Regions from separate parts of the Streptococcus mitis genome, predicted to be linked through region 2. Evidence: riboswitches for the same ligand, from Rfam matches in the RefSeq annotation. Region 2 holds a riboswitch; the other holds the start of a gene.
The links. A riboswitch is a leader RNA that binds a small molecule or an ion and turns the genes downstream of it on or off. The one in region 2 is predicted to bind thiamine pyrophosphate.
Positions count from the first base shown of each region.

Region 1 (9,702 bases), 560 kb from region 2:
TAAGTCGGATAATATCCCTGGGGTGACCAAAATCGGTGAAAAGACAGGTATCAAGCTCTTGCTGGAGCATGGTTCGCTTGAGGGGATTTATGAAAACATCGATGGGATGAAGGCTTCTAAGATGAAGGAAAATCTCATCAATGATAAGGAACAGGCCTTTTTGTCTAAAACACTGGCGACCATTGATACCAAGGCACCGATTGAGATTGGTTTAGAGGATTTGGTCTATAGTGGTCCAGATGTTGAAAATCTTGGGAAATTCTACGATGAGATGGGATTCAAACAGTTCAAGCAGGCTTTAAATGTGTCGTCAGCTGATGTGGCTGAGAGTTTGGATTTTACTATTGTTGACCAAGTCACTCAAGATATGCTGAGTGAAGAGTCTATCTTCCATTTTGAGCTTTTTGGAGAGAATTACCATACGGATGATTTGGTTGGATTTGCCTGGTCTTGTGGCGATAAGCTCTATGCTACAGACAAGCTTGAGCTTTTGCAAGACCCGATTTTCAAGAATTTTTTAGAAAAAACACCTCTGAGAGTTTATGACTTCAAGAAAGCCAAAGTTCTCTTGCATCGTTTTGGTGTGGATTTGCAGGCGCCTGCTTTTGACAGTCGCTTGGCTAAATACCTCCTTTCGACTGTGGAGGACAATGAAATTGCGACCATCGCGAGTCTTTACGGTCAGACTTACTTGGTTGATGATGAAACTTTCTACGGTAAGGGTGTCAAGAAGGCCATTCCTGAACGTGAGAAATTCTTGGAGCACTTGGCTCGTAAGCTTGCTGTTTTGTTTGAGACTGCGCCTATTTTGCTTGAAAAACTCAGTGAAAATGGGCAATTAGAGCTTCTTTATGATATGGAACAACCTCTAGCTTTTGTCCTTGCCAAGATGGAAATTGCTGGGATTACGGTCAAGAAAGAGACCTTACTTGAGATGCAGGCTGAAAATGAGCTTGTCATTGAAAAACTGACTCAGGAGATTTACGAACTGGCTGGTGAGGAGTTTAATATCAACTCGCCTAAGCAGTTGGGCGTGCTTCTCTTTGAAAAATTGGGACTTCCTCTAGAATACACTAAGAAAACTAAGACAGGTTATTCGACAGCGGTGGATGTCTTGGAGCGCCTGGCTCCTATTGCTCCGATTGTTAAGAAAATCCTGGATTACCGTCAAATTGCTAAGATTCAATCGACTTATGTAATTGGATTGCAGGACTGGATTTTGGCTGATGGCAAGATTCATACTCGCTATGTGCAGGATTTGACCCAGACTGGACGTCTGTCTAGTGTGGATCCAAACTTGCAAAATATTCCTGTGCGTTTGGAGCAGGGCCGTCTCATTCGTAAGGCTTTTGTGCCTGAGTGGGAGGATAGTGTCCTTCTCAGCTCGGACTATTCACAGATTGAATTGCGTGTTTTGGCACATATCTCTAAAGACGAGCACTTGATTAAGGCCTTCCAAGAGGGAGCGGACATCCATACTTCGACAGCCATGCGGGTCTTTGGCATTGAGCGTCCTGAGGATGTGACTGCAAACGACCGTCGCAATGCCAAGGCTGTCAACTTTGGAGTGGTTTACGGGATTTCAGACTTTGGCTTGTCTAATAATTTGGGCATTAGCCGTAAGGAGGCCAAAGCCTATATTGATACCTACTTTGAACGATTCCCAGGTATTAAAAACTACATGGATGAAGTGGTGCGTGAGGCGCGTGATAAGGGCTATGTGGAGACCCTCTTTAAACGTCGTCGTGAGTTGCCAGATATCAATTCGCGCAACTTCAATATTCGTGGTTTTGCAGAGCGGACTGCTATCAACTCTCCTATTCAGGGATCGGCGGCAGATATTCTCAAGATTGCTATGATTCAGCTGGATAAAGCCTTGGTTGCAGGTGGTTATCAGACCAAGATGCTGTTACAAGTGCACGATGAAATCGTCCTTGAAGTTCCTAAATCTGAATTGGCAGAGATGAAAAAATTGGTCAAACAAACCATGGAAGAAGCCATTCAACTCAGTGTTCCCCTCATCGCAGATGAAAATGAAGGTGCAACCTGGTACGAGGCTAAATAAAAAGTTATGTAGAGTTTGAAGCACTTGTTTTCAAACTCTTTTTCATGTTTTTCTGTAAGCAGTTTCCTTGACATTTTTTTGGTTTTGCGCTATCATATGTCCATATAATATATGGGAGTCTGTGTACAGTCTGAGAGGAAGCGTTAAGCTTCGACCGCACCTGATCTGGGTAATGCCAGCGTAGGGAACGATACTTAGTCTAATCTTGACCTTTTCCATATATGGCAAAGGTTTTTCTTTTTATCAAAGGAAAACGAGAAGAGGAGGTTCTTATGAAAGCAAGCATCGCCTTGCAAATTTTACCCCTATCACAGGGGATTGATCGGATTGCTGTTATCGATCAAGTCATTGCTTATCTGCAAGCTCAAGAGGTGACTATGGTGGTGACACCATTTGAAACGGTCTTGGAAGGGGAGTTTGATGAACTCATGCGCATTCTAAAAGAAGCGCTGGAAGTGGCAGGGCAGGAGGCAGATAATGTCTTTTCTAATGTCAAAATAAATGTAGGAGAGATTTTAAGTATTGATGAGAAACTTGAAAAGTATACTGAGACGACACATTAGTCTATTGGGCTTTCTAGGAGTCTTGTCAATCTGGCAGTTAGCAGGTTTTCTTAAACTTCTCCCCAAGTTTATCCTGCCGACACCTCTTGAAATCCTCCAGTCTTTTGTGCGTGATAGAGAATTTCTCTGGCACCATAGCTGGGCGACCTTGAGAGTGGCTTTGCTAGGTCTAATTTTGGGAGTCTTGATTGCCTGTCTCATGGCTGTGCTCATGGATAGTTTGACTTGGCTCAATGACCTGATTTACCCTATGATGGTGGTCGTTCAGACCATTCCGACTATTGCCATAGCTCCTATCTTGGTCTTGTGGCTCGGTTATGGGATTTTGCCCAAGATTGTCTTGATTATCTTGACGACAACCTTTCCTATCATCGTCAGCATCTTGGACGGTTTTAGGCACTGTGACAAGGATATGCTGACCTTGTTTAGTCTGATGCGAGCCAAACCTTGGCAAATTCTTTGGCATTTTAAAATCCCAGTCAGTTTGCCTTACTTTTATGCAGGTCTGAGGGTCAGTGTCTCCTACGCTTTTATCACAACAGTAGTATCTGAGTGGTTGGGAGGCTTTGAAGGACTAGGTGTCTACATGATTCAGTCCAAGAAATTGTTTCAGTATGATACCATGTTCGCTATTATTATTCTGGTATCGATTATCAGCCTTCTTGGTATGAAATTGGTCGATGTCAGCGAGAAATATGTTATTAAATGGAAACGTTCGTAGAATTAGAATGTTTCGGAAAAAGAAAAGAGGAAATCAAAATGAAAAAAACATGGAAAGTGTTTTTAACTGTTTTAACAGCTCTTGTAGCTGTTGTGCTTGTGGCCTGTGGTCAAGGAACTGCTTCCAAGGACAACAAAGAAGCAGAACTTAAGAAGATTGACTTTATCCTAGACTGGACACCAAATACCAACCACACAGGGCTTTATGTGGCTAAGGAAAAAGGCTACTTCAAGGAAGCTGGGGTGGATGTTGATTTGAAATTGCCACCAGAAGAAAGTTCTTCTGACTTGGTTATTAACGGTAAGGCACCATTTGCAGTCTATTTCCAAGACTATATGGCTAAAAAATTGGAAAAAGGGGCAGGAATTACTGCCGTTGCAGCTATCGTAGAACACAATACATCAGGAATCATCTCTCGTAAATCTGACAATGTAGCTAGTCCAAAAGACTTGGTTGGTAAGAAATACGGAACTTGGAATGACCCAACTGAACTTGCTATGTTGAAAACCTTGGTAGAATCACAAGGTGGGGACTTTGAGAAGGTTGAAAAAGTACCAAATAACGACTCAAACTCAATTACACCGATTGCCAATGGAGTATTTGATACTGCATGGATCTACTACGGATGGGATGGTATCCTTGCCAAATCTCAAGGTGTAGATGCTAACTTTATGTACTTGAAAGACTACGTTAAAGAATTTGACTATTACTCACCAGTCATCATTGCTAACAACGACTACCTCAAAGACAACAAAGAAGAAGCACGTAAAGTCATCCAAGCTATCAAAAAAGGATACCAATATGCTATGGAGCATCCAGAGGAAGCAGCTGATATCCTCATCAAAAATGCACCTGAACTCAAGGAAAAACGTGACTTTGTCATCGAATCTCAAAAATACTTGTCAAAAGAATACGCAAGCGACAAGGAAAAATGGGGGCAATTTGATGCAGCTCGCTGGAATGCCTTCTACAAATGGGATAAAGAAAATGGTATCCTTAAAGAAGACTTGACAGACAAAGGCTTCACCAACGAATTTGTGAAATAATGACAGAAATAAGACTAGAACACGTCAGTTATGCCTACGGACAAGATAGGATTTTAGAGGATATCAATCTGAAAGTGACTTCAGGTGAAGTGGTTTCTATCCTAGGCCCAAGTGGTGTTGGTAAGACTACGCTTTTCAACTTAATTGCGGGGATTTTAGAAGTTCAGTCAGGGAGAATTGTCCTTGATGGTGAAGAAAATCCCAAGGGGCGCGTGAGTTATATGTTACAAAAGGATCTGCTCTTGGAGCACAAGACGGTGCTTGGTAATATCATTCTGCCCCTCTTGATTCAAAAGGTGGATAAGGCAGAAGCTATTGCTCGCGCAGATGAAATTCTTGCGACCTTCCAGTTGACAGCTGTAAGAGATAAATACCCTCATGAACTCAGTGGTGGGATGCGCCAGCGTGTAGCCTTACTCCGGACTTACCTTTTCGGGCACAAGCTCTTTCTCTTAGATGAGGCCTTTAGCGCCTTGGATGAGATAACCAAGATGGAACTCCATGCTTGGTATCTGGAGATTCACAAGCAGTTGCAATTGACGACCCTGATTATTACGCATAGTATTGAGGAGGCCCTCAATCTCAGCGACCGTATCTATATCTTGAAAAATCGCCCTGGGCAGATTGTTTCAGAAATTAAACTAGATTGGTCTGAAGATGAGGACAAGGAAGTTCAAAAAATTGCCTACAAACGTCAAATCTTGGCAGAATTAGGCTTAGATAAGTAGAAAAATAGGGAGTTGGTGAAGATTATCCTTTACCAGCGCCCTTTTTCTTTTAAAAATGAGAAAATTTCGGTATAATAGTCAAAGATAGTCAAGGTTTAAAGAGAGAGGTGGGTTTGTAATGAGATTTAAAAATACATCGGATCATATTGAGGCCTACATCAAGGCGATTTTAGATCAATCTGGAATTGTGGAGTTGCAACGGAGTCAGTTGGCAGATACTTTTCAGGTTGTTCCCAGTCAGATTAACTATGTGATCAAGACACGCTTTACGGAAAGTAGGGGCTACTTGGTTGAAAGTAAGCGTGGTGGCGGAGGCTATATTCGTATAGGACGGATTGAGTTTTCTAGTCATCATGAAATGCTCAAGGAGCTGCTTTACTCAATTGGTGAGCGGATCAGTCAAGAAATTTATGAGGATATTCTACAGCTTTTGGTTGAGCAGGAATTGATGAGCAAGCAGGAGATGAATTTGCTGGTAGCAGTAGCTTTGGATCGCGTTCTAGGAGAAGAAGCACCAGTCCTTCGAGCAAACATGCTACGACAGGTCATACAAGAGGTAGATAGAAAAGGGAAGTAAGATGAACTATTCAAAAGCGTTGAATGAATGTATCGAAAGTGCCTACATGGTTGCTGGCCATTTTGGAGCTCGTTATCTAGAGTCTTGGCATTTGTTGATTGCCATGTCCAATCACAGTTATAGTGTGGCAGGGGCGACTTTAAATGATTATCCATATGAGATGGACCGTTTAGAAGAGGTGGCTTTGGAACTGACTGAAACAGACTATAGCCAGGATGAAACTTTTACGGAATTGCCGTTTTCCCATCGTTTGCAGGTTCTTTTTGACGAAGCAGAGTATGTAGCGTCAGTGGTCCATGCTAAGGTGCTAGGGACAGAGCACCTCCTTTATGCGATTTTGCATGATGGCAATGCCTTGGCGACTCGTATCTTGGAGAGGGCTGGTTTTTCTTATGAAGACAAGAAAGATCAGGTCAAGATTGCTGCCCTTCGTCGAAATTTAGAAGAACGTGCAGGTTGGACTCGTGAAGACCTCAAGGCTTTACGTCAACGTCATCGTACAGTAGCTGACAAGCAAAATTCTATGGCCAATATGATGGGCATGCCGCAGACTCCGAGCGGTGGTCTCGAGGACTATACGCATGATTTGACAGAGCAAGCGCGTTCTGGCAAGTTAGAACCAGTCATCGGTCGGGACAAGGAAATCTCGCGTATGATTCAAATATTGAGTCGGAAGACAAAGAATAATCCTGTCTTGGTTGGAGATGCTGGTGTCGGGAAAACTGCTCTGGCGCTTGGTCTTGCCCAGCGAATTGCTAGTGGGGATGTACCTGTGGAAATGGCTAAGATGCGCGTGTTAGAGCTGGATTTGATGAATGTCGTTGCAGGGACACGTTTCCGTGGTGACTTTGAAGAACGCATGAACAATATCATCAAGGATATTGAGGAAGATGGGCAAGTCATCCTCTTTATCGATGAACTTCATACCATCATGGGTTCTGGGAGTGGAATTGATTCGACTCTGGATGCGGCCAATATCTTGAAACCAGCCTTGGCGCGTGGAACTTTGAGAACGGTTGGTGCGACCACTCAGGAAGAATACCAAAAACACATCGAAAAAGATGCGGCCCTTTCTCGTCGATTCGCCAAAGTGACGATCGAAGAGCCAAGTGTGGCCGACAGTATGGTCATTTTGCAAGGTTTGAAGGTGACTTATGAGAAACATCACCGTGTGCAAATCACAGATGAAGCGGTTGAAACAGCTGTCAAGATGGCCCATCGTTACTTGACTAGCCGTCACTTGCCAGATTCTGCTATTGACCTCTTAGATGAAGCAGCAGCAACAGTGCAAAATAAGGCTAAGCATGTAACAGCAGATGATTCTGGCTTAAGTCCAGCTGACAAGGCCTTGATGGATGGCAAGTGGAAACAGGCAGCCCAGCTAATCGCAAAAGAAGAGGAAGTGCCTGTCTATAAAGACTTGGTGACAGAGTCTGATATTTTGACTACCTTGAGTCGCTTGTCAGGTATTCCAGTCCAAAAACTGACCCAGACTGATGCTAAAAAATATCTGAATCTGGAAGCTGAATTGCACAAACGTGTCATCGGTCAAGATCAAGCAGTTTCAAGCATTAGCCGTGCCATTCGCCGCAACCAGTCAGGGATTCGCAGTCACAAGCGTCCGATTGGTTCCTTTATGTTCCTAGGGCCTACAGGTGTCGGTAAGACCGAATTGGCCAAGGCTCTGGCAGAAGTTCTTTTTGACGACGAATCAGCTCTTATCCGCTTTGATATGAGTGAGTATATGGAGAAATTCGCAGCCAGCCGTCTCAACGGAGCTCCTCCGGGTTATGTGGGTTATGAAGAAGGTGGGGAGTTGACCGAGAAAGTTCGCAACAAACCATACTCTGTTCTCCTCTTTGACGAGGTAGAGAAGGCCCACCCAGACATCTTTAATGTTCTCTTGCAGGTCTTGGATGATGGGGTCTTAACAGATAGCAAGGGGCGCAAGGTTGACTTTTCAAATACCATTATTATCATGACGTCAAACCTTGGTGCGACAGCCCTTCGTGATGACAAGACTGTCGGATTTGGAGCTAAGGACATTCGTTTTGACCAGGAAAATATGGAAAAACGCATGTTTGAAGAGCTGAAAAAAGCTTATAGGCCGGAGTTTATCAACCGTATTGATGAAAAGGTGGTCTTCCATAGCCTGTCTAGCGACCATATGCAGGAAGTGGTGAAAATTATGGTTAAACCTTTAGTGGCAAGTTTGGCTGAAAAAGGTATTGACTTGAAATTACAAGCTTCCGCACTGAAATTGTTGGCCAATCAAGGATATGACCCAGAGATGGGAGCTCGTCCACTTCGCAGAACCCTGCAAACAGAAGTGGAAGACAAGTTGGCAGAACTTCTTCTCAAGGGAGAATTAGAGGCAGGCAGCACACTTAAGATTGGTGTTAAAGCAGGCCAGTTAAAATTTGATATTGCATAAAAATGGAGAATCAAGAGCAATCTTGGTTCTCTTTTTCGCTACTTTTTTATAAAAAACAATAAAAAACTATTGACAAAACAAAAATATAGTTTATAATAAAAACATAGATAATAAAAATATCAAAAATCATAAAAAGGTAATGCGTTTATGAAAAAGAAAACAGCAGTGGTATTTGGAACCTTTGCTCCGCTTCATCAAGGACATATCGATCTAATCCAGCGAGCCAAACGGCAGTGTGACCAGGTCTGGGTTGTCGTTTCAGGTTATGAGGGCGACAGAGGGGAACAGGTAGGCTTAACGCTTCAAAAAAGATTCCGCTATATCCGAGAGGCCTTTCGTGATGACGAGTTGACCTCCGTTTGCAAGTTGGATGAGACTAATCTTCCCCGTTACCCTATGGGCTGGCAGGAGTGGTTGAATCAGATGTTTGCGGAGATTTCCTATGATGAAACCCAGCAAGAACTAATTTTCTTTGTGGGAGAAGCAGACTACCAGCAAGAATTATCAAATCATGGCTTTGAGACTGTCTTGAAAGAAAGAAAGTTTGGTATCTCAGCGACTATGATTCGAGAAAATCCAAGCAAATATTGGAAATATATCGCTCAACCCTTCCGTCGTCAGTTTACAAAGAAGGTGCTGATTATGGGAAGTGCCAGCAATGGGAAGACCACTCTGGCCAAGGATTTGGCAAGGTATTACGATGCGCCAGTCAGCCTGGAATACGCACGTGAGTACCAGATTAAAAACAATGTCCGCGACGATGAATTGACTCCAAAGGATTATTATTATCTCCTTTTGGGGCAGTATGATCAAACCTCTAAGTTAATCGACAGTAATGCCAATAGGGGATTGGTGATAGCAGACACCAACTCCTTAGTAACCAAGGGCTACTATGATTATTACATGGAGACCGAGGACCAAGGGGACTTATCAGGAGAAACCTTTGACAATCTCTTTGTCTCTATCTTGGCTAAGGAAAAATGGGACTTGATTCTCTTTGTGCAACCTGTCGGCTCCTATGTCAATGATGGGTTTAGAGATATGACCATGGCAGAAGACCATATTCGTCATAGTTTTTCCCAGCATTTGGACCAGATTAGGGAGGACTACTTAGCAAACATTCCACTAGTTTATCTAGCAGAAGATTATCTAGGAAATTATGAGGCAGCAAAAGTGGCTATTGATGCCATTTACCAAGCAGATTAGGAGAAAAATATGAAAAAACTAACTAAAAAAATCACACAATTTATCGAAAACTTTAAAAATGTCCATGCGGAAGCCCGCAAGATCGGTTTTGCAGGAATCATGAACCTGCTCTGGAAAGATCTCTTTGTCGGCCGTAGCCTCTTCCAGTGGTTGTATCTTATTGTCCTGTCAAGTGTTCCCTTGATCTTGGAATTCACGCAAAATACAGAAAGTCATGACTGGATGAGCTTGTTTGCATCTTGGACTGGGATTGTCTGTGTTATCTTGGTAGCAGAAGGGCGTGCAAGCAATTATCTCTTTGGGGCCATTAACTCTGCTATCTATTTGATTTTGGCTATGAATGCGACTTTTTATGGCGAAGT
Region 1 covers NZ_CP047883.1:2,033,645-2,043,346, reverse strand. The annotation lists gene polA (DNA polymerase I) at 1-2,065, shown strand, start outside; TPP riboswitch at 2,167-2,269, shown strand; gene M594_RS09810 (thiamine-binding protein) at 2,338-2,628, shown strand; gene M594_RS09805 (ABC transporter permease) at 2,591-3,349, shown strand; gene M594_RS09800 (ABC transporter substrate-binding protein) at 3,388-4,395, shown strand; gene M594_RS09795 (ABC transporter ATP-binding protein) at 4,395-5,123, shown strand; gene M594_RS09790 (CtsR family transcriptional regulator) at 5,242-5,700, shown strand; gene M594_RS09785 (ATP-dependent Clp protease ATP-binding subunit) at 5,702-8,134, shown strand; gene M594_RS09780 (AAA family ATPase) at 8,282-9,340, shown strand; gene pnuC (nicotinamide riboside transporter PnuC) at 9,350-9,702, shown strand, end outside.
Region 1: it holds a riboswitch for thiamine pyrophosphate, as region 2 does, so the genes downstream of both, M594_RS09810 (thiamine-binding protein) here and thiD (bifunctional hydroxymethylpyrimidine kinase/phosphomethylpyrimidine kinase) in region 2, are expected to answer to the same signal.

Region 2 (9,702 bases):
CAGTCTTGTCTTTACACAACTATCTGCTCCCTTGATTTTGGTGATTTTTACTTGTCTAGTAATCGGGATCATTGCTGGTAGTGCTATTGGTATTAGCTATCACCATAACAAGACTCAAGATCTGAGAAGCCGCATTGCTGAAGCAGAAGCGACTATCAATATAAAAGACAGGGAGCTTGTCCAGTACGAGGAACAGGTGCAACAATTAAAACAGGAAGCCAAACAATAAGTGTAGAAATCATAACCACCCGTGAAAACGGGTGGTTTTTTGTCTCGCACCTAACGGAGCGAGACGGACTGAAAGTCGCATAAATACAAAAAAGATCGAATTGCTCCGATCTTTTTAAGTTTCACTCCAAGAATGTTTAGATAAAAAATTTGATAATAGAATTACCTACTTCATACGATAAAAATCAATCACTAGACCAGCAGGCCCTTTAACTAATAAGGACTCTGTTCCCCAATCGGTTACAGTTGGTCCGTTTAAAACCTGGATACCAAGTTCTTTCAACCGTTGGTAATTCTGGTCTACATCCTCAACCTCGATATGAAGAATGATTCCTGACTGAAAATCTTCCAAAGGAATCAAATGATTTTGGGACAACATCAGACAGTGACTGCCAATCGTAAACTGAGCAAAACTGTCATCAACATAATCGGGCTTTTTATCCAAAATACGCTCCAAGTCAGCACAGACTTGGGGAACATCTGAAACGATAATATCTAATTGATTTAAATTCATTTACTATCCTCCATAAAAAGACCGGATTGCTCCGATCTTTTTAAGTTCCACGAAGGAATTATTTAATTGCGCGTGATTGCAATCCTTCTTCTTCCAAGAAGAGGCGGAATGGTACGAGTTCTTCTGCTTCGTATTTTTCCTTGAAGTCTTTGATTGCTTCTTCTGAGTGAAGTTTTGGATCCAATTCAAGTACTTCTACTGGAAGTGGACGGTGTGGAGTGATGCGAGCATCGATCACAACAGTTTTACCTTCTTTGTTGAGTTTAACAGCTTCTGCAACAACTGCATCGATGTCTTCGATACGGTCAACTGTAAATCCTACAGCACCTTGAGCTTCAGCGATTTTCGCATAGTCAGCATTAGGGAAGTCACAACCAAACAAGTGTTTGTTTGTGTCTTCGTATTTGTCCTTGATGAAGGCATATTTACCATTTGAGAAGACAACGTTGATAACTGGAAGGTCGTATTGAACGTTTGTGATAACGTCTGGGTAGCACATGTTGAATGCACCGTCACCCATGATGTTCCATACTTGGCGATCTGGATTGTCTTTCTTAGCAGCGATACCACCAGGAAGGGCAATACCCATTGTCGCAAAGAGTGGAGATGTACGCCACATGTTCTTAGGTGTCATGTGAAGGTGACGAGTAGATGTTTGAGTAGTGTCACCTACGTCGATTGAGTAGATAGCGTCTTGATCAGCATGTTTGTTGATTGCATTGTAAACTTGATACAATTGCAATTCACCCTCAGTTTTACCTTCGATTTTGTTCATGTAATCACGCCAGTTTTGGTTGTTCTTAACGTTTGCACGCCACCATGGAGTAGATTCAACTGGGTTCACTTTGTCAAGGATAGCTTTAGCTGCTTGACCTGCATCACCAAGGATTGAAGCGTCTAGGGCATGACGTTTACCAAGTTTGTAAGGGTCGATATCCACTTGGATGAATTTTTCAGTATTCTTGAATGCTTGGTAAACTTCAGCAAATGGGAAGTTTGAACCAAGGAAAAGAACTGTGTCTGCTTCAAAGACCACTTCGTTGGCTGGCTTCCAACCAACACGGTAAGCAGAACCTGTCAAACCTTCATAGTTCCATTCAAAGGCTTCAAAGTTTTTACCAGTTGTGATGATTGGTGCTTTGATTTTACGTGACAATTCAGTAATCACTTCACCAGCTTTAACACCACCGTAACCAGCATAGATAACTGGACGTTCAGCATTGTTCAAGATTTCAACAGCTTTGTCGATTTCAACTTCGTTCAAAGCAGGAGCGATGAATGAACGTTCGTATGAACCTGAACCGTAGTATGAATTTTCGTCGATTTCTTGGAAACCGAAGTTTACTGGGATTTCAACAACAGCTGGACCTTTTTTAGAAACTGCAGCACGGCAAGCTTCGTCGATTACTTTTGGCAATTGCTCAGCGTAAGCTACACGTTTGTTGTATACAGCGATACCGTTGTACATTGGGTTTTGGTTCAATTCTTGGAAAGCATCCATGTTGAGTTCGTTAACTGGACGTGATCCAAGGATTGCTAGGAATGGAGTGTTATCCATAGCTGCATCGTAAACACCGTTAATCAAGTGAGTCGCACCTGGACCACCTGAACCAACTGCAACCCCGATTGAGCCGCCGAATTTAGCTTGCATAACCGCTGCAAGAGCACCTGTTTCTTCGTGACGAACTTGCAAGAAGCGGATATCTTTGTCTTCAGCCAAAGCATCCATCAATGAGCTGAGTGTTCCTGATGGGATACCATAGATTGTGTCTACGCCCCATGTTTTCAATACATTAAGCATTGCTGCAGATGCAGTAATTTTCCCTTGAGTCATAATGATAACTCTCCTTCAAATATTTTTAAATCTACTAAAAAAGGTTTCATATAGTTTTTGAAAACGTTTCAGTAAATTTTTACAATACTAATTTATCACATTTATTTTGACTTTACTAAGAATCTGCTCAGAAGTTTTTATTCTCTATTACAGTACAGTTTGAAAACGTTTTTAGCTTCTGTTTTATAATACTCAATGAAAATCACAGAGCAAACTAGGAAGCTCGCCACAGGTTGCTCAAAGCACAGCTTTGAGGTTGCAGACAAAGCTGACGTGGTTGGAAGAGATTTTTGAAGAGTATAAAAAGCGAGCAAGCCCGCTTTTAGTCTATTTTACTAAAGTTTAGTAAGAGTGAACTGGTCAGAACGGATACAGAACTAAAGGCCATGGCTAGACCTGCAAGTTCTGGGTTGAGAGCCAGTCCAACACCTGAAAAGACTCCTGCTGCAATCGGAATTCCGGCGACATTGTAGATAAAGGCCCAGAAAAGATTGAGCAGAATACGATTAAAGGTTTTCTTACTCATGTCAAAGGCACGCACCACGCCTAAGAGATTATTGGTTGTCAACACCAAATCTGCTGATTCGATGGCAATATCTGTTCCAGCTCCCATAGCAATTCCCACATCCGCTACACTGAGGGCAGGAGCATCATTGATACCATCACCAACAAAGGCTACTTTGCCAGCCACTTGTAGTTTATGGATTTCATGGGCTTTTTCTTCTGGCAAGACACCTGCAATGACCTCTTCGATTCCGATTTGATCTGCAATAGCACGCGCCACACCTGCATTGTCTCCTGTCAGCATGACTGTTTTAAGACCTCGTTTTTTCAACTGACTGATGGCAAGCTTAGCATTTTCCTTAGGAATATCTTGCAGAGCAAGCAAGCCTTTGATTTCATTGTCCACAGCTAAGAAAACAACTGTCTTAGCTTCTTTTTCCAGTTCTTCTAGTTTTTCTTGATAAGTGCTAGAAATGTTCATGCCATCCAGCATTTTAGCATTTCCAAGCAGAACTTGTTTTCCATTGATTTGCCCTGAAACACCTTTTCCGTGCAAGGCTTGGAAATTTTCAACAGTTTGAAGCTCAAGTCCAGCTTCACTCGCTCGTTTCACAACGGCTTCAGCCAGTGGGTGTTGAGAAGCTTCTTCCAAGGAAGCTGCCAATCCAAGCACTTCTACTTCGTCTCCGATGATATCTGTGACCACAGGTTTCCCTTCAGTCAAAGTCCCTGTTTTATCAAAGACAATGGTTTGGACTTTCTGGATTTCCTGTAGAACCGTTCCATTTTTGAGGAGAACTCCCATCTTGGCACTGCGACCTGTCCCCACCATAAGGGCTGTCGGTGTTGCAAGTCCCAATGCACAAGGGCAGGCAATAATCAGAACTGCTACTCCATAGAGAAGCGAAGACACAAAGCTCGCTCCAAGCACAACTACACTATCCCTGAGCAAGACGAACCAAACCCAAAAGGTCACAATCCCTAAAATGACAACTGCTGGGACAAAAATCCCTGAAATTTTATCCGTCAAGTCCTGAATCGGTGCACGACTGGTTTGAGCTTTCTTCACAAAATCCACAATCTGAGCCAAAACAGTCTCTGAACCAACTTTTTCTGCTCTAAAAACAAGTGTTCCACTATTATTGATGGTTGAACCAATGACGGTATCTCCAACTGTCTTGTCCACAGGCAGACTCTCACCAGTCACCATAGACTCATCAATACTAGAGATACCTTCTACTACGACACCATCAACCGCAATCTTTTCACCGGGACGCACTCGAATCAGGTCACCTACCTTGACTTGCTCCAAAGGGACTTGAACATAGTTATCCTCACGCAAGACTTCTGCAGTTTTAGCCTGCAAGTCAAGTAATTTCTCCACAGCTTGGGAAGTATTTTTCCGCATTTTCTCCTCAAAAACGGCTCCCATAAGAACGAAGAAGAAGATAAAGGCAGCACTTTCAAAGTAAACGGGGAGGCCAGCGAAGAGGGCAACTAAGCTATAGAAATAGGCCACTAGGGTTCCCAGAGCAACCAAGGTATCCATGTTGGCATTGTGCTTTTTAAAACTAGCCCAAGCACTTTGGATATAAGGACCACCTGCTACTAGCATAATCGGTGTTGTGGCTAAAAAGGTGCCCCAACGCATGACTTGGTGACTAATTCCTCCTGTCGACATCCCAATCATGAGGATCACAAGAGGCACAGTAAAGATACTAGTAATCCAAAAACGCTGTAAAAGTGATAGAGATTTTCGAGTCTTCTCAACGACTGTATAACTTCCCTTTTGCATCTTCATGCCACAAGAAAATTCATGTTGACCTAATTCTTGAGGTGTAAAACGAATGACTTTCTCCTCATCTACGCCGATTGGTTCCAAGATGCCTTCTTCTTCAAACAGAATTTCCTTGTAACAGTTTGAAGGAGTTACTCGATGAAAGGTAATCTCAGCTGGAATCCCTTTTTGAAGCTGTATATGAGCTGGATGGTAGCCTTTGTCTGCCGTGATACTAATTTTTTGAACACCATTTTCAAGACTTGCTTTTACAATTTCAGTCATATCATTCTCCTATTCTACAATCATCTTACCGTGCATCATATTCATGCCACAAGAGAAACCATACTCTCCAGCCTGCTCAGGCGTGATTTCCACTACATACTCTTCACCCATTGGCAGGTCCGCATGTACACCAAAGTCTGGAAAAACAATTTGGTCCAGACAGGGTGAAGGGTCCTTACGGTCAAAGACAATGCGGGCTGGCACTGATTTCTTGAGGATAATCAACTCAGGCGTATAGCCACCCATGACATCCACTCGAATCTCTTGGTAGCCGTTTTTTTGCTGGGCCTTTTGTCCAGATTTTTCAGGCTTTTTGAAAAACCAAAACAAGATAAACGCGATAAGGGCAATACAAATAATAGTTACAATGCTATTTAACATGACGTCTCCTTTACATACAATTACATTTTACTTCTGTTACAGCGCTTGATTTCTTCTCAGAAATCACAGCTTCCAAGTCTTCTAAGTCAGCCTGAGTAAAATCACATTCAGCAATCAAATCAGCCAACAAGTTCTTAATCCTACGAGAACAAACCTTGTCCTTGATATCTTTAACAAGCAAGTCTCGACTTTGATCCAAAGTTAAAAGGGCTGAATAGACAAAGGACTTGCCTTCTTTTTTCCGAGTCAAACACTCTTTCTCAACCAAACGAGCCAAAAGAGTTTGAATGGTCGACTTGGACCAGTCGAACCGCTCCGCCAGAACCCTGATCAAATCCATACTGGTCTGCTCCCCTTGCATCCAAATAATCTTCATGACCTGCCATTCTGCATCTGAAATCTGCATAATCACACCTCCAAAATCTACATTTGTCAATTACAATTATCAGTATACCCTTAAAATCTACATTTGTCAACTATGAAATTAATCTTTTCTGCGAAAAATAGAATCTTAACAATATGATAAAGGATTTGCAGTCAAATTTTACTATATAAACTATAAAAATATGCTATACTAAAGAAAAAAGAAAACAACCACTAGGGGTGCGTAAAGCTGAGATTAACGACTGTTAGACCCTTTGACTCAATCTAGGTAATGCTAGCTGATGGAAGTGGAATTGATAATGGGGACTAGCAGTCTTCTATTACTTTTCTAAAACTGACCAGCTTGTTCTTAAGAATACAAACTTCAGTTGGTTGGGAGGTTTTAGATGACTTATTTACCCGTTGCTTTGACCATTGCAGGGACTGACCCTAGTGGTGGTGCTGGCATTATGGCTGATTTAAAGTCATTCCAAGCTAGAGATGTCTATGGAATGGCCGTTGTAACCAGTCTTGTCGCTCAAAATACCAGAGGCGTTCAATTAATCGAGCACGTTTCTCCTCAAATGTTGAAAGCCCAATTGGAGAGTGTCTTTTCGGATATCAAGCCTCAGGCTGTAAAAACTGGGATGTTGGCAACTACCGAAATCATGGAAATCATCCAGCCCTATCTTAAAAAGCTGGACTGTCCCTACGTCCTTGACCCTGTTATGGTCGCTACGAGCGGAGACACCCTGATTGATACCAGTGCCAGAAGCTACCTAAAAACAAACCTGCTTCCACTTGCTACCATCATCACACCCAATCTTCCTGAGGCAGAAGAGATTGTTGGTTTTTCAATCCATGATCCCGAAGACATGGAGCGTGCTGGTCGCCTGATTTTAAAAGAATTTGGTCCTCAGTCTGTGGTCATCAAAGGTGGCCATCTCGAAGGCGGTGCCAAAGACTTCCTCTTTACCAAGGATGACCAATTTGTCTGGGAAAGCCCAAGAATTCAAACCTGTCACACCCATGGTACTGGATGTACCTTTGCTGCAGTGATTACTGCTGAACTAGCCAAGGGGAAAACCCTCTATCAAGCAGTCGATAAAGCCAAGGCCTTTATCACGAAAGCTATCCAAGACGCCCCTCAACTCGGTCATGGTTCTGGCCCAGTCAACCATACAAGCTTTAAAGATTAAAAAAACTCTCTAGTTCCCACTTTAAGGGAATTAGAGAGTTTTTATAGTCCTCGAAAATCTCTTCAAACTACGTCAGCTTTATCTACAACCTCAAAGCTGTGCTTTGAGCAACCTGTGACTAGCTTCCTAGTTTGCTCTGTGATTTTCATTTAGTATTAATTAGAAAATAATATCATCCAACTTTGTCAAAAAAGCTTGTGTTTTTGCCTCTATATCTTCTGCCTGCATCAAATCACGCACGACAGCTACACCAGCTATACCCGTGCCGATAAGTTGGTCAATATTCTCTGATGTCAAGCCGCCAATAGCAACTACTGGAATGGCAACCCTTTGGCAAATTGTCTTCAAGGTTGAAATCAGGGTGATAGGCGCATTTTCCTTGGTGGTTGTTGGGAAAATGGCTCCTGTCCCCAAGTAATTCGCCCCTCCTTCTTCTGCCTCGAGGGCTCTTTTTACTGTTTTAGCTGTGACCCCAAGGATTTTTTCAGGGCCCAAGACTTGTCTGGCAACCGAAACTGGTAGCTCATCGTCTCCGATATGCAGACCTGCAGCATCGACTGCAAGACAAACATCCAAACGATCATCGATTATCAAGGGTACCTGATAGGCTTCTGTTATTTCCTTGACTTGTTTTGCCAGTTGATAATATTGATTGGTAGTGAGATTTTTTTCTCGTAGTTGGATGATGGTAACCCCTGAACGGCAAGCCGTCTCAATCTTTTCAAGAAAACTTTCCAAGGAATCTTGGTAGCGATTGGTTACCAGATACAGTCTAAGTGCTTCTCTATTCATAAATATCTCCTTTGATGCCATCTAGCCAATTTTCATCTCTTTTTAGAAGAGAGAGCTGATTGAGAACTTGATAACGAAATTCTTCCAATCCCATTCCTTGTACAAATATTCTCTCGGCAGAGATATTGAGGTAAGAAACTGCTAGGCAAGAAGCTTCAAAGGCCGTTTTTCCTTGGCTGAGAAAAACGGCTGTCAAGGCTCCAACCAAATCTCCCGTCCCTGTTATCCAGTCTAATTCTGCACAGCCATTTCCCAATACAGCAACTTGATTTTCTGAAACGATGAGGTCCTTGAGGCCAGTGACTAAGAATGACATGCCAGGATAAAGCTGACACCAGTCTTTCAAGACTTGAAGTAAATCCTCAGTTTCTTGATCTTTAGCACTCGCATCGACCCCAACGCCGTGGTGTTTTAAGCCAACAAGACTTCGAATTTCCGACATGTTTCCTTTAAGGACCGTAGGTATATAGTCTAAAAGGTCTTTAACTAATCTCTTACGAATGGATGAAGCTGTTACGCCAACCGCATCTACTACCATTGGGAGACCAGCTTGAGCTGCATAAGAAGCTGCCATACGGATTGCTTTTTCCTTCTCAGCTGACAAATGCCCCAAATTGATGAAGAGTGCCTGGCTTTGCTTAGTAAAATCAAGAACCTCACGAGGGTCATCTGCCATGACAGGTTTGCATCCCAGAGCCAAAATCCCATTTGCTAGCATCTCACAAGAAATCTCATTGGTAATACAGTGAATGAGGGAACTAGAGCCTATAGGAAAAGGATTTGATAATTCCAGCATCAGTCTATCCTTTCAGCAAAGAAATATCCCTGCACTTTTTTAAAGAATTCCTGCTTGATTAAAAATCGAAAGGCAATAAAGGAAATCGCTGTACCAATCAAGGTTGCTCCGAAAAATCGAGGAGTGTAGATAAACCAGCTAAGCTTAGCGGCTGATCCTGTAAAGAGTACCATAACAGGATAGGAAACAATTGAACCAATAATACCTGTTCCCAAAATTTCTCCCAAGGCAGAAAAGTAAAATTTTCGACCATACTTATAAAAGAGACCTGCTAGAAGGGCTCCAAAAGTCGCTCCTGTGAGAGCTAAAGGCGGAATCCCTTGTGTCGTCATACGGATAAAGGCTGTGACTGTAGCCATAGCCAAAGCATAAACAGGTCCCATCATGATTCCTGCTAGAATATTGACTACACTGGACATCGGTGCCATTCCCTCAATCCGAAAGATAGGTGTAAGGACTACATCAAGGGCAATCATCATGGATAAAATAGTTAATTTGTGAACTTGTAATTGGTGCTTTCTCATGTTTCTATTCTTCTCCTGTTTCTAAAGACTGTAAATCACTCTTCCATGTCTGGTGTTGGTAGGCCATTTCCCAAAACTTAGCTTCCATATGAACACTGATGTGGAAGGCTTCTAGCATTTTTTTCTTGTCTGTCTCGTCACTTTCTCGATAGAGTTGATTGGCCAGAGCCTCTTCCTCTCTGATCTGCTGCTCCAACTCATCCGTAATATAAGTTTCAATCCATTGTTGGTAGAGAGGATTTGGTGATGGTTTAAGATTAAGGGATTTGCCTATATCATGGTATAACCAAGGACAAGGCAGCAAACTTGCAAAAGCGATGGCTTGATTTGCTTCTTCAAATTGCCGATAAATATGAGAGATATAATGATAGCAGGTTGGAGCGATTGGATGTTGCTCCATTTCCTGATCGCTGATTTCCAATTCCTTGAAAAATTGTTGGCGGATAAATAACTCACCCTCCACTAGACTCTGAGCATTTTGTTTCAAGAGTCTCTTCATCTCTTG
Region 2 covers NZ_CP047883.1:1,475,014-1,484,715, forward strand. The annotation lists gene M594_RS07225 (lipopolysaccharide assembly protein LapA domain-containing protein) at 1-229, shown strand, start outside; gene M594_RS07230 (VOC family protein) at 395-742, opposite strand; gene spxB (pyruvate oxidase) at 801-2,576, opposite strand; gene M594_RS07240 (heavy metal translocating P-type ATPase) at 2,899-5,142, opposite strand; gene M594_RS07245 (cupredoxin domain-containing protein) at 5,152-5,523, opposite strand; gene M594_RS07250 (CopY/TcrY family copper transport repressor) at 5,534-5,929, opposite strand; TPP riboswitch at 6,113-6,210, shown strand; gene thiD (bifunctional hydroxymethylpyrimidine kinase/phosphomethylpyrimidine kinase) at 6,294-7,085, shown strand; gene thiE (thiamine phosphate synthase) at 7,245-7,877, opposite strand; gene M594_RS07265 (hydroxyethylthiazole kinase) at 7,870-8,673, opposite strand; gene thiW (energy coupling factor transporter S component ThiW) at 8,673-9,197, opposite strand; gene tenA (thiaminase II) at 9,202-9,702, opposite strand, start outside.